Regions from separate parts of the Amycolatopsis sp. NPDC043887 genome, predicted to be linked through region 1. Evidence: riboswitches for the same ligand, from Rfam matches in the RefSeq annotation. Region 1 holds a riboswitch; each other region holds the start of a gene.
What was found. Region 1 has a riboswitch for cobalamin ahead of metE (5-methyltetrahydropteroyltriglutamate--homocysteine S-methyltransferase). Riboswitches for the same ligand answer to the same signal wherever they lie in the genome.

Region 1 (3,268 bases):
GTTCGCCGTGCACCAGCACGTCCAGGCCGAGGTCCTCCTGCAGCCGGACGACGCGCTCGATCTCCGCCTTCATCGCGGCTTCGTAGCCCGCGTCGTCCAGCGAACCCGCCTTGTGCGCGGCCCGCGCCTTGCGGACGTCGGTGGTCTGCGGGAACGAGCCGATCGTCGTGCTCGGCAACGGCGGCAGCTTCAGCGCGGCCTGCTGAGCCGCCGCGCGCCGGGCGTAGGGGGAGCGGACGGTGTCCTCCGGCCGCAGTGCCTCCAGCCGGGCGCGGACCCCGCTGTCGGCCAGGTCGGCCGCCGTCGCGCGATCCGTGGCCGCGGCACGGGCGGCGGAGAGGTCGACGCCCTCTTCCTTCAGCGCGCGCCCGAGCAAGACGACCTCGTCGACCTTCTGCCTGGCGAAGGCGAGCCAGCCCTTCAGACGCGGGTGCAGTCCGTCCTCCCGCTCGACGTCGTAGGGCACGTGAAGCAATGAGCAGGACGTCGACACGCTGACCGATTTCGCGATACCCAGCAGCATCGCCGCTCGGCTGAGCGCGCGGGTCGGATCCGTGCGCCAGACGTTGCGCCCGTCCACGACACCGGCCAGCACCTCCTTGTCCCGCAGGGCGGGTTCGGCGGCGACGGCGTCCACAAAGGACTCATCGGTGACGAGGTCGACCGCGATGGCGTCGATCGGAGAGCGCGCGAGCACACCCAAGCCACGGCCGAGACCGCCGAAGTACCCGGCGACCAGGATCTTGGGCCGCGCGGTCTCCTTCGCGAGCCGGTGGTAGGCGCGGATGAGCGCGTTGAGCTCCCTCTCGGTGCGGTCCGCGGCGAAGGCGGGTTCGTCGAACTGAACCCACTCGACGCCTTCGTCGTGCAGTCGGCGCAGCAGCTCGACGTAGCCGTCGAGGAGGTTGTCGAGCAGGTCCAGCGGTCGGAAGTCCTCCGGAGCGGTCTCGGCCGGCTTCGCGAGCAGCAGGAACGTCACCGGGCCCACCAGCACCGGCCGGGTCTCGACACCGACCGCACGGGCTTCGCGGTATTCGTCGAGCGGTTTGGTGCCGGTGAGCGAGAACGTCGTGTCCGGGCCGAGTTCGGGGACGAGGTAGTGGTAGTTCGTGTTGAACCACTTCGTCATCTCCATCGCCGGCGCGTCCTGCACCCCGCGTGCGGCGGCGAAGTAGGTGTCGAGCGGCGAGAGACCGAGCGTCGTGAAGCGCTCCGGCAGCGCTCCGAACAGTTCGGTGGTGTCGAGCACCTGGTCATAGTGGGAGAAGGTGTTGGAGGGGACGGATTTCAGTCCCGCGTCCTTGAGTTCCCGCCAGGTCCTGGTGCGCAGCGCGCGGCCGGTGCCCAGTAGTTCGGCCTCGTCGATCTTGCCCGCCCAGTAGCGTTCGAGTGAACGCTTGAGTTCCCTGTCCGGTCCGATCCGGGGGTAGCCCAGCACAGTCGTGCCGATTTCGGTCACAGCTCTCTCCTCGCGAGCTTGTCGGGCGAGCCCGGAGCGCGCGGGGATGACCGCCGTTCGGTCGTGCCCATCCCACGAGGCCCGGACTCACGCACGCCGTCGGCGCGCGTACCACGGGCAGGTCTTCGGACTCGTGGGCGACTCGCTCGTTCCTACCGGCCGTCGCTTCCCGGGGCGCCATGTCCCAGTGCTTTACCGTGTCTCGCACGGTGACGGCTTTCGTTCCCACATACCGCTGCGGGGCAGTCCCGGATTCGCACCGGGTTCCCTGTTACCTCGACCGGCCTGGGAGGCCGGGCGAACCAGTAGCACCCAGGAGCGTACCGAATTCGGGTCTCGCGTGACTGGAGGCGTAACTCACGTGATCGGAGGCGGAACACGCGTGCCTGGAGACGGAACACGCCGGGCGGAAGTCCGCCCGGCGTGTTCCGTGTTCAAGCACGCGAGTCACGTGCCTGAGCACGCGAGTTCGGGGTTCAGTCCCAGTCGAGGGCACCACCGGACTGGTACTCGATGACGCGGGTCTCGAAGAAGTTCTTCTCCTTCTTGAGGTCCATCGCCTCCGACATCCACGGGAACGGGTTCTCCGTCTCGCCGAAGATCGGCGCGAGACCGATCTGCTGCGCCCGCCGGTCGGTGATGAAGTGCATGTACTGCTCGATCAGCTCGGCCGAGAGCCCGAGCATGCCGCGCGGCATGGTGTCGCGGGCGTAGGCGACCTCGAGTTCGCACGCCTCGGTCAGCATGGTGCGGACCTCGGCCTGGAACTCCTCGGTCCACAGGTGCGGGTTCTCGATCTTGATCTGGTTGATGCAGTCGATGCCGAAGTTCAGGTGGATCGACTCGTCGCGCAGGATGTACTGGTACTGCTCGGCGATGCCGACCATCTTGTTCCGGCGGCCGAGCGACAGGATCTGCGCGAAGCCGGTGTAGAACCACATGCCCTCGAAGATCACGTAGAACGCGACGAGGTCACGCAGGAAGGCCTGGTCGGCCTCCGGCGTCCCGGTCTCGAAGTCCGGGTTCTCCAGGTTCTGCGTGTACTTCAGCGCCCACGCGTCCTTGTCCGAGATGGACGGGACCTCGCGGTACATGTTGAACAGCTCGCCCTCGACCAGGCCGAGGCTCTCGCAGATGTACTGGAAGGTGTGCGTGTGCACGGCCTCCTCGAACGCCTGGCGCAGCAGGTACTGGCGGCATTCGGGGTTGGTGATCTGCCGGTATACCGCGAGCACGATGTTGTTGGCCACCAGCGATTCCGCGGTGGCGAAGAAACCGAGGTTGCGCTTGAGCATGGTGCGCTCGTCCTCGGTGAGGCCGTCGGGCGACTTCCACAGCGCGATGTCGGCCTGCATGGCGACCTCGGTCGGCATCCAGTGGTTGTTGCAGCCGGCGAGGTACTTCTCCCACGCCCAGGTGTACTTCATCGGCAGCAGCTGGTTGACGTCGGCGCGGGCGTTGATCATCCGCTTGTCGTCGACGTTGATGCGGGCGGCGCCGACTTCGATCTCACCGAGGCCGGTGGCGTCGGTGGAGGCGTCAAAGGTGGTCATGAAGGGCACACTCCAAGAGGCGTCGTGAGTGGTAAGGACGGTTCTAACCGCCCTTACCACTCACGAGGATGTCGTTACTGGCAGGCTTCGCAGTCGGGGTCGTCGATCCGGCAGGCGGCGCCGTCGGCGGCGACGAAGTCGACGTCCGAGACCTTCGGCATCTCCTTCGGCTCCGGCTTGGCGGCCGGTGCGGGCGCGGTGACCGGCACGGCCGGGACCGCGGCGGAAGCCGACGGGGCGGGCGAAGCGGCGGGAG
Region 2 (3,268 bases), on a different contig from region 1:
GGCCAGCACCACGTCGGCGGTGGCGTCGTAGTCGACGTAGGTCTTGCCGTCCTCGGTCACCTCGACGTGGTCACCGCCGGTGAGCCGGTTCGCCAGGTAGGCGCCGAGACGGGCGGCCGGTGTCGCCGTATCCGGGGTGGCGATCGTGGCCGGTGGCTGGACGACCGTGGACGCCCTGGTCGTGCCTGCATTCCTGGGTCTGGGCGGCGGCGTCACCGACTTCGTGATGGTGGTCGTCGTGGGAGCCGGGATGCTGCTGGTAGGCGGCTGAGTTTTGCCCTTCGCGAGCGCGTAGAAGCCGATCTGGGACAAGCCGAGCGAAGCCTGGGCACCCGCGCGGATCCAGGTGTCGACCCCGCTGATACCCGAGGTGCGCGCGTCCTCGTAGGCGGCGGGGTTGTAGGCGATCGCGCCGATTTCGCCCGCGAGCCTGGTGCCGGAGTCGGCGGCGTTCGCCTGCGCGGATTTGAGGTACCGCACACCCTTGTCCACCGCCGCGTCCGCGCCGCCCGCGTCGGCGAGCGCTTGGACGATCATGCCGGTGCTGTTGGTGTTCGGTGCCTCGGTGCTGACGCCGCCGCCCCAGCCGCCGCCGGGATCCTGGTCCGCCTTGAGCCAGGAGACGGCTTTGGCGATCGGGGCGTCGAGTCCGGTCGCGCCAGCCTTCCGTGCGGCCAGCAGCGCCGAGAGCGCGAGACCGGTGGCGTCACCGTCGGTCGGGGAAAGGTCGAGCGGCTTGCCTTCGTCGCAGGTCGAAACCTTGTCGCCGCTCGGGGTGACATGGTCGCCGGTCTCGTTCGTGGGGATGTATTTGAACTCAAGGCGGAAGTAGCCCTCGGAACACTGCTGGGCCAGCAACCTGTCGATGGCGATCCGGTCGTTCTCGCCCGCCGCGGCGAGCCCGATGACGCCGAGCGCCTGTCCGAACGTGTTCGCGTCGTTGTTCACCGCGCCGGCGAGGTCCGGATCTTTGGAGTAGTCGCTGATCCGGCCCTTGTCGGGGCCCTTGCGCATGATCGCGGCATGGGTCTCGGCGACCAGGTCGTACCCGTCGACGTGTCGCGGGTCCCTGCCGGAAACCTGGGCGGCGACCAGCGTCTTGGCGAGCGAGCCCCCGACGATGACCTTGTCGTATCCGGCACCGGGGACCAGTCCGTCCCAGGTGAAGTAGTCGGTGGCGTGGCCTTCGTCGTCGAGGAACCTCATGATCGGCTCGGCCTTGGCGCCATCGCCCGACGCGTACAACGCGAAAAGCACGTCGAGCATCAGGCCGTGGTCTGGCAATGCGGCCCCGTTGGGGTTCTCGAGCGTGCCGTCCGGCTTCAGCTTCGTCGCGAGCCAGCGGGAATTCGCCTTCGCAGCGCCAGGATCGTTCGCGGCGGTGGCCGTCCCGGTGAGCAGCGCGGCGACCACGCCGACACTGACGGCGAACGCCACTGCGGCGAGGGACCGGCGGCGCATGACTCCTCCTTGCGGCATGACGGAGGACAGGCGCGGACGCCGCGGTCACCCCTGTTTATCGCGACAGTGGTTCGTTCATCCGCCCGTTCGGTATCCCGGCTCGCCCTGGTGAAGGGCCCACGGTTGCGCGACAGCGCCGGATTTCGACCGGCTTCCCCGTCACGGGCGGCGGTGTGCAGTTGTCGAGCCGATCGAGGTTAACACTCGATCACCTCCGGCAGGCACCGCTGACCAGGTCGGTTGCCAGGATCACATCGAAACTCGCGCTCTGGCGGTACTCTTCGGTTCGTCCGATTCAGCGCGGTCGTGGGGGAAGTCCGGTGAGAGTCCGGCGCTGTCCCGCAACGGTGTGCCCTCCAGGCGAGCCCGGTCACCCACGTCGCGCGGTGTCACCGACTCCTGTCGTGGAAATGCGGGAAAGGGTTCTCATGAGACGTTTGGTTTTCGCTGTCGCCCTGCTGTGCGGCATCGGGCTGGTCGCCGCTCCGGCGGCGGCCGCGGCCACCCACAACAAGGCGGACGCCGCCGCGGGCTGGCTCGCGAGGCAGCTGGCCGACGGGGAAAGGTTCGAGGCCGACTTCGGCGGCCAGAAGTTCCCCGACCAGGGTTTGACGATCGACGCGATCTTCGCGTTCGCCGCGGCCGGGGTGTCGGACACGAACGCGGGCAAGGCGATCACCTGGCTGGCGAAACCGGAGATCACCACGGGCTACGTCGGCAGCGGCACCGAGGCGTACGCGGGCGCGCACGCCAAGCTGTTGCTCGCCGCGCAGGTTCGCGGCAAGAACCCGGCGTCGTTCGGCGGCGTCGACCTGAAGGCGGGCCTGCTCTCGCTGCTGACGCCGTCCGGGCGGTTCTCCGACCGGTCCGAATACGGCGACTACTCCAACGCCCTCTCGCAGTCACTCGCCTTGCTGGCGCTGGACCGCACCGGCGACGTCCCGGCGCAGGCCGTGACGTTCCTCGCGGGCACCCAGTGCCCCGACGGCGGTTTCCCGCTGAACTTCGGCGAAGCGACGTGCACGAGCGACGTCGACGCGACCGCGACGGTCGTGCAGGCCTTGCGCGCCACCGGTGACCCGGTGAACGCCGGGGAGGGCACCTCCTGGCTGGTCACCAAGCAGCACCCGAACGGCGGCTTCGGTTTCTCCACCAACGCGCCGAACGCGAACAGCACCGGTCTCGCCGCGCAGGCGCTGGCCGGGCACCGCCCCGCCGCCGCCATCAAGGCGCGGGAATTCCTGCGGTCACTGCAGACCGGCTGCGCCGGCGCCGAGGCGGACCGCGGCGCGATCGCCTACGACGCCACGGGCCTGAACCCGTCGACCGCCCCGCGCGCGACCGCGCAGGCGATCCTCGGCCTGGCCAGGGTTCCGCTGAGCGACCTGCACGGCGGCGGGCGTCCGCAGGCCCCGGTCCTCGCCTGCCCGTGACGTGAGACTGGCCCCGTAACTCGCGTGCTCAGAGACGGAACACGCGTGCTTGAACGCCGAACTCGCGTGCTCAGAGGCGGAACTCGCCGCGCGGACCTCCACGCGGCATATTCCGCCTCCAGGCACGCGAGTTCCGCCTCTGAGCACGCGAGTTCCGCCTCCAGGCACGCGAGTCACGAGCAGCGTCACTCGCCGGCGGCGACGCGGCGCGCGAGTTCCACCCGGGACCGCACACCCAATGCCGTGAAGATGTTCCGCAGGTGGTGATCCACCGTGCGATGGCTGATCACCAGCCGCCGCGCGATCTCCTTGTTCGTCTCCCCCGCCGCCACCAGGCGGGTGATGGCGTCCTGCTGCGGTGTGAGGCCGGCGAG
Region 3 (3,268 bases), on a different contig from region 1:
CCAGTCGAAGGTGTTCGGCGGCGCGGACACCAATCCGGACACCCGCTTCGACACGCCGATCGTCCAGGTGCTGAACCCCCAGGCGAGCAGACCTCCGGATTCGTGCACGATCCGCTGGGCGTCACCGAACAGCGCCAGCCGGGCACTCTCGTCCGGGGTGGCCGCGGCCCGGTCCATGAGGGCGTCGAACCCCGGCGAGGCGAAACCGTTGACGTTGTTCGAACCGCCGGTCCGGAAGCGCTGATTGAGGAACGTCGGCACCGGCAGGGTCGCCGTACGGGTGAGCGCGGCGACCCCCTTGGTCTTGATCTCGCTGAAATAGGTGCTCGACGCGCGCGTGTTCGGTGTGACCTTCAGCCCGATTTCCCCGAGCTGCTGGGAAATCAGGGTGGCCGCGGTGGCGAAGCCCGGATCGACGTCGCTGGTTTCGACGGCGAAGGCCAGCCCCTCCGCGCCCGCCTCCCGGACGAGTGAGCGGGCCGCCTCGACATCGCGGCCGCGCTGGGGGATGCCGGTGGCGTACCCGCGGAGTCCTTTGCCGAACAGGTCGTTGCCGATCTCGCCGCGTCCGGCCAGTGCGACGCGGTTCAGCGCTTCTCTGTCCACTCCGGACAGTACGGCGCGCACCAGCCTCGGATCGGCGAACGGCGGCCGCGTCACGCGCAGCATCATGCCCTGCATCGTCGTTCCCTTGGCTTCGAGCAACGAGACGCGCCCGTCACCGGCCAAGCGGGCCGCGGTACCGGCCGCGAGATCGTGGGCGTAGTCGACCTGCCCGGACAGCAAGGCGTTGACGCGTGCGGCTTCCTCGTTGACCGGTACGAATTCCAGCTCGTCGATGCCCGGCGCGCCGTCCCAATGGGACTCGTTCTTGCGGAACACCGCCGGCCCGCCGGGGGTGAACGAGACGAAACGGAACGGACCGGAGCCGACCGGTGCCGTGAAATCCGTCGTCCCGGCGGGCACGATCTCCGCGCCGGGAGCGCCCCAGCCCGACGGGAACTCGAAGTCGGGAGCCGTCAGTGTCAGCTCGATTTCGGCAGGGGACACCGCTTTGCTGCGGCCGAAGTCCACCTTCGCGAAGTACTGCCGTGATGAGGACGCCAGTGCGGGATCGGCGATCCGCCGGAAGGTGTAGAGCACGTCGTCCGCCGTGACCGGACGGCCGTCGTGGAAGGCCGCTCGCCGCAGCCGGATCCGCCAGCGTGTGCCGGAATCGTCGCTTTCCCAGGACTCGGCCAGCCGCGGCCGCAACGAGGTGTCGGCGTTGTAGGCGACCAGCGTGTCGAAGAGCGCCTTGGCCCGCGCTTGGTCGACGAAAAGGGAGACCTGAGACGGGTCCAGGGTCTCCTTCGAGCCGCCCGCGGCGAACGCGACCCTCAACCGGCCGGTATCCGCCGGCGCGGTCCCGCACGCGGCCAGCGGCGTGAGAGCGGCCAGGGCGAGCAGCCGCCGGCGGGTGAGCGGATGGCGCGTCATAGGAACCTCCGGGACATCGAGCACTGTCCCGGGCGCGCGGCCGCACGTGAACGGGACCCCGCTCCGTACTCCACGACAGTTGGGGCTGGCGGTACCCGGCGGGCAGTCCGGCTCACGGCGCTGAGACGTCTTCCCAGGCCGTTCACGGTTGCGGGTCAGCGCCGGATTCACACCGGCTTCCCCCGACGGGCACCTTCTTGCGTTGTGGCGCCCACGGTAACCCATGCCAGGGGTGTGCTACACAGGATCAAGATCACGAAGGGGAGGCCGGTGGACGAGAAGCTCGCGGCGGACTGGGTGCGCCGGTGGGACATCCAGCAGGAACGCTACGTCGCGGACCGCGAAGAACGCTTCGCCGTGCTGATCGACGTCGTCGAGCACGTATGCCGTGACGTCGCCGAGCCGCTGGTGCTGGACCTCGGCTGCGGCCCGGGATCGCTGGCCACGAGGCTCGCCGGGCGGCTGCCGCGCGCACGGGTCATCGGCGTCGACAACGACCCGTTCCTGCTCGCCCTCGCCCGGGCCACCCGGCCGCGGCAGGCGGACATCGAGTACCTCCAGGCCGACCTCGCCGAGAGCGGCTGGCTGAAATGGGGGCCGGTCGACGCCGCCGTCTCGACGACCGCGTTGCACTGGCTGCGTCCCGAGCGGCTCGCCGACGTCTACCGTGACCTCGCCGGAGCGCTGAGGGAGGGCGGAGCGCTCGTCAACGGCGACCACCTCTACGACGAACAACCCGGTGTCCGCGACCTCGCCGAGGTGGTCAAGAACCGGCGGGCGGTCCGTGCCGGGGTCGGCGCCAACGAGGAATGGAAGGCCTGGTGGGCGGCGGTCGCCGCCGATCCCGCGCTGCGGGAGCGGTTCACGGCCGACGAGTTGCGCGGCATCTCGACCGGCTACGGCAACCGGCTGAGCCCGCAGGAGCACACCAGGCTGCTCCGGGAAGCGGGCTTCGCCGAAGTGGCGCCGGTGTGGCAGTCCGGCGACGACTACGTCCTGACGGCGCTGCGCTGACCCGGTCCGGTCAGGCCGCTCAGGTGCCGGACGACCTGCGGTCCTGGACGCGGCGGGCGACGGCGAGCGTGACAGGCGCCGCGAGCCAGCACAGGTAGGCGACGGCGTCGTCCGTCAGGAACGAGACGGGCACGGAGATCCCGAACACCGCGGCCAAGCAGACGCTGCGCGTCAGGCTCTGGGCGAACACCCGGGGCGGTCCGTCGGTCACGTACAGGTGTTCGCGCCGGATCTCCCTGATGATCAGCGCGAACGACGCGGAGGCCAGGACCTGCACCATCGCGTACAGGCTGAACCGGAGCGGGAACGCTCCCTCGGCGGTGATGACCCGCGTCGCGAACGGCATCAGGACCTGCATGAACAGCCAGACCAGGGTGAGGCTGATCAGGCGGCCGCTCAGCGAGCGGACGTAGGGGAAGATCTCGTGGTGCGCGCGCCAGTGGGCGGAGATCACCGCGAAGCCGAGCGCGAAGGCGAAGTATTCCTTGCCGTGGTCCGAGATCGAGCTCAGCATGGCGCCGGTGGTGTCGCCGTGGGGGATCGGGAGATCCAGCGCCAGCAAGGTGAGCGCGATCGCGATCACCGCGTCGACGAAGACGCTGAGCCGCTCGGCGGCGGCCTTTCCGGTCGCTTGGTCGGTCTGTGTCGTCGTCATGAGGACAGCTCCCGCGGGCTCAGGCGGCGAGTTCCGCGGCGGGCCGCGGGACGGTCGCGAGCCGCCGGGATCGCACGGCAAGGATGATCATGACCGCCGGGATCAGGATGTCGTTGACGA

Region 2: another riboswitch for cobalamin. It lies ahead of AC069H_RS17450 (peptidase); the one in region 1 lies ahead of metE (5-methyltetrahydropteroyltriglutamate--homocysteine S-methyltransferase).
Region 3: another riboswitch for cobalamin. It lies ahead of AC069H_RS18300 (ABC transporter substrate-binding protein); the one in region 1 lies ahead of metE (5-methyltetrahydropteroyltriglutamate--homocysteine S-methyltransferase).

Annotation. Positions count from the first base shown of each region.
Region 1 covers NZ_JBWKEB010000004.1:68,444-71,711, forward strand. Annotated here, with positions in the region: gene metE (5-methyltetrahydropteroyltriglutamate--homocysteine S-methyltransferase) at 1-1,459, opposite strand, end outside; cobalamin riboswitch at 1,559-1,781, opposite strand; gene AC069H_RS12480 (ribonucleotide-diphosphate reductase subunit beta) at 1,936-3,012, opposite strand; gene AC069H_RS12485 (ribonucleoside-diphosphate reductase subunit alpha) at 3,087-3,268, opposite strand, start outside.
Region 2 covers NZ_JBWKEB010000006.1:83,138-86,405, forward strand. Annotated here, with positions in the region: gene AC069H_RS17445 (hypothetical protein) at 1-1,461, opposite strand, end outside; cobalamin riboswitch at 1,551-1,618, opposite strand; cobalamin riboswitch at 1,731-1,857, shown strand; gene AC069H_RS17450 (peptidase) at 1,890-2,894, shown strand; gene AC069H_RS17455 (helix-turn-helix transcriptional regulator) at 3,080-3,268, opposite strand, start outside.
Region 3 covers NZ_JBWKEB010000006.1:247,135-250,402, reverse strand. Annotated here, with positions in the region: gene AC069H_RS18300 (ABC transporter substrate-binding protein) at 1-1,479, opposite strand, end outside; cobalamin riboswitch at 1,560-1,711, opposite strand; gene AC069H_RS18295 (class I SAM-dependent methyltransferase) at 1,750-2,493, shown strand; gene AC069H_RS18290 (TMEM175 family protein) at 2,513-3,148, opposite strand; gene AC069H_RS18285 (DUF6790 family protein) at 3,168-3,268, opposite strand, start outside.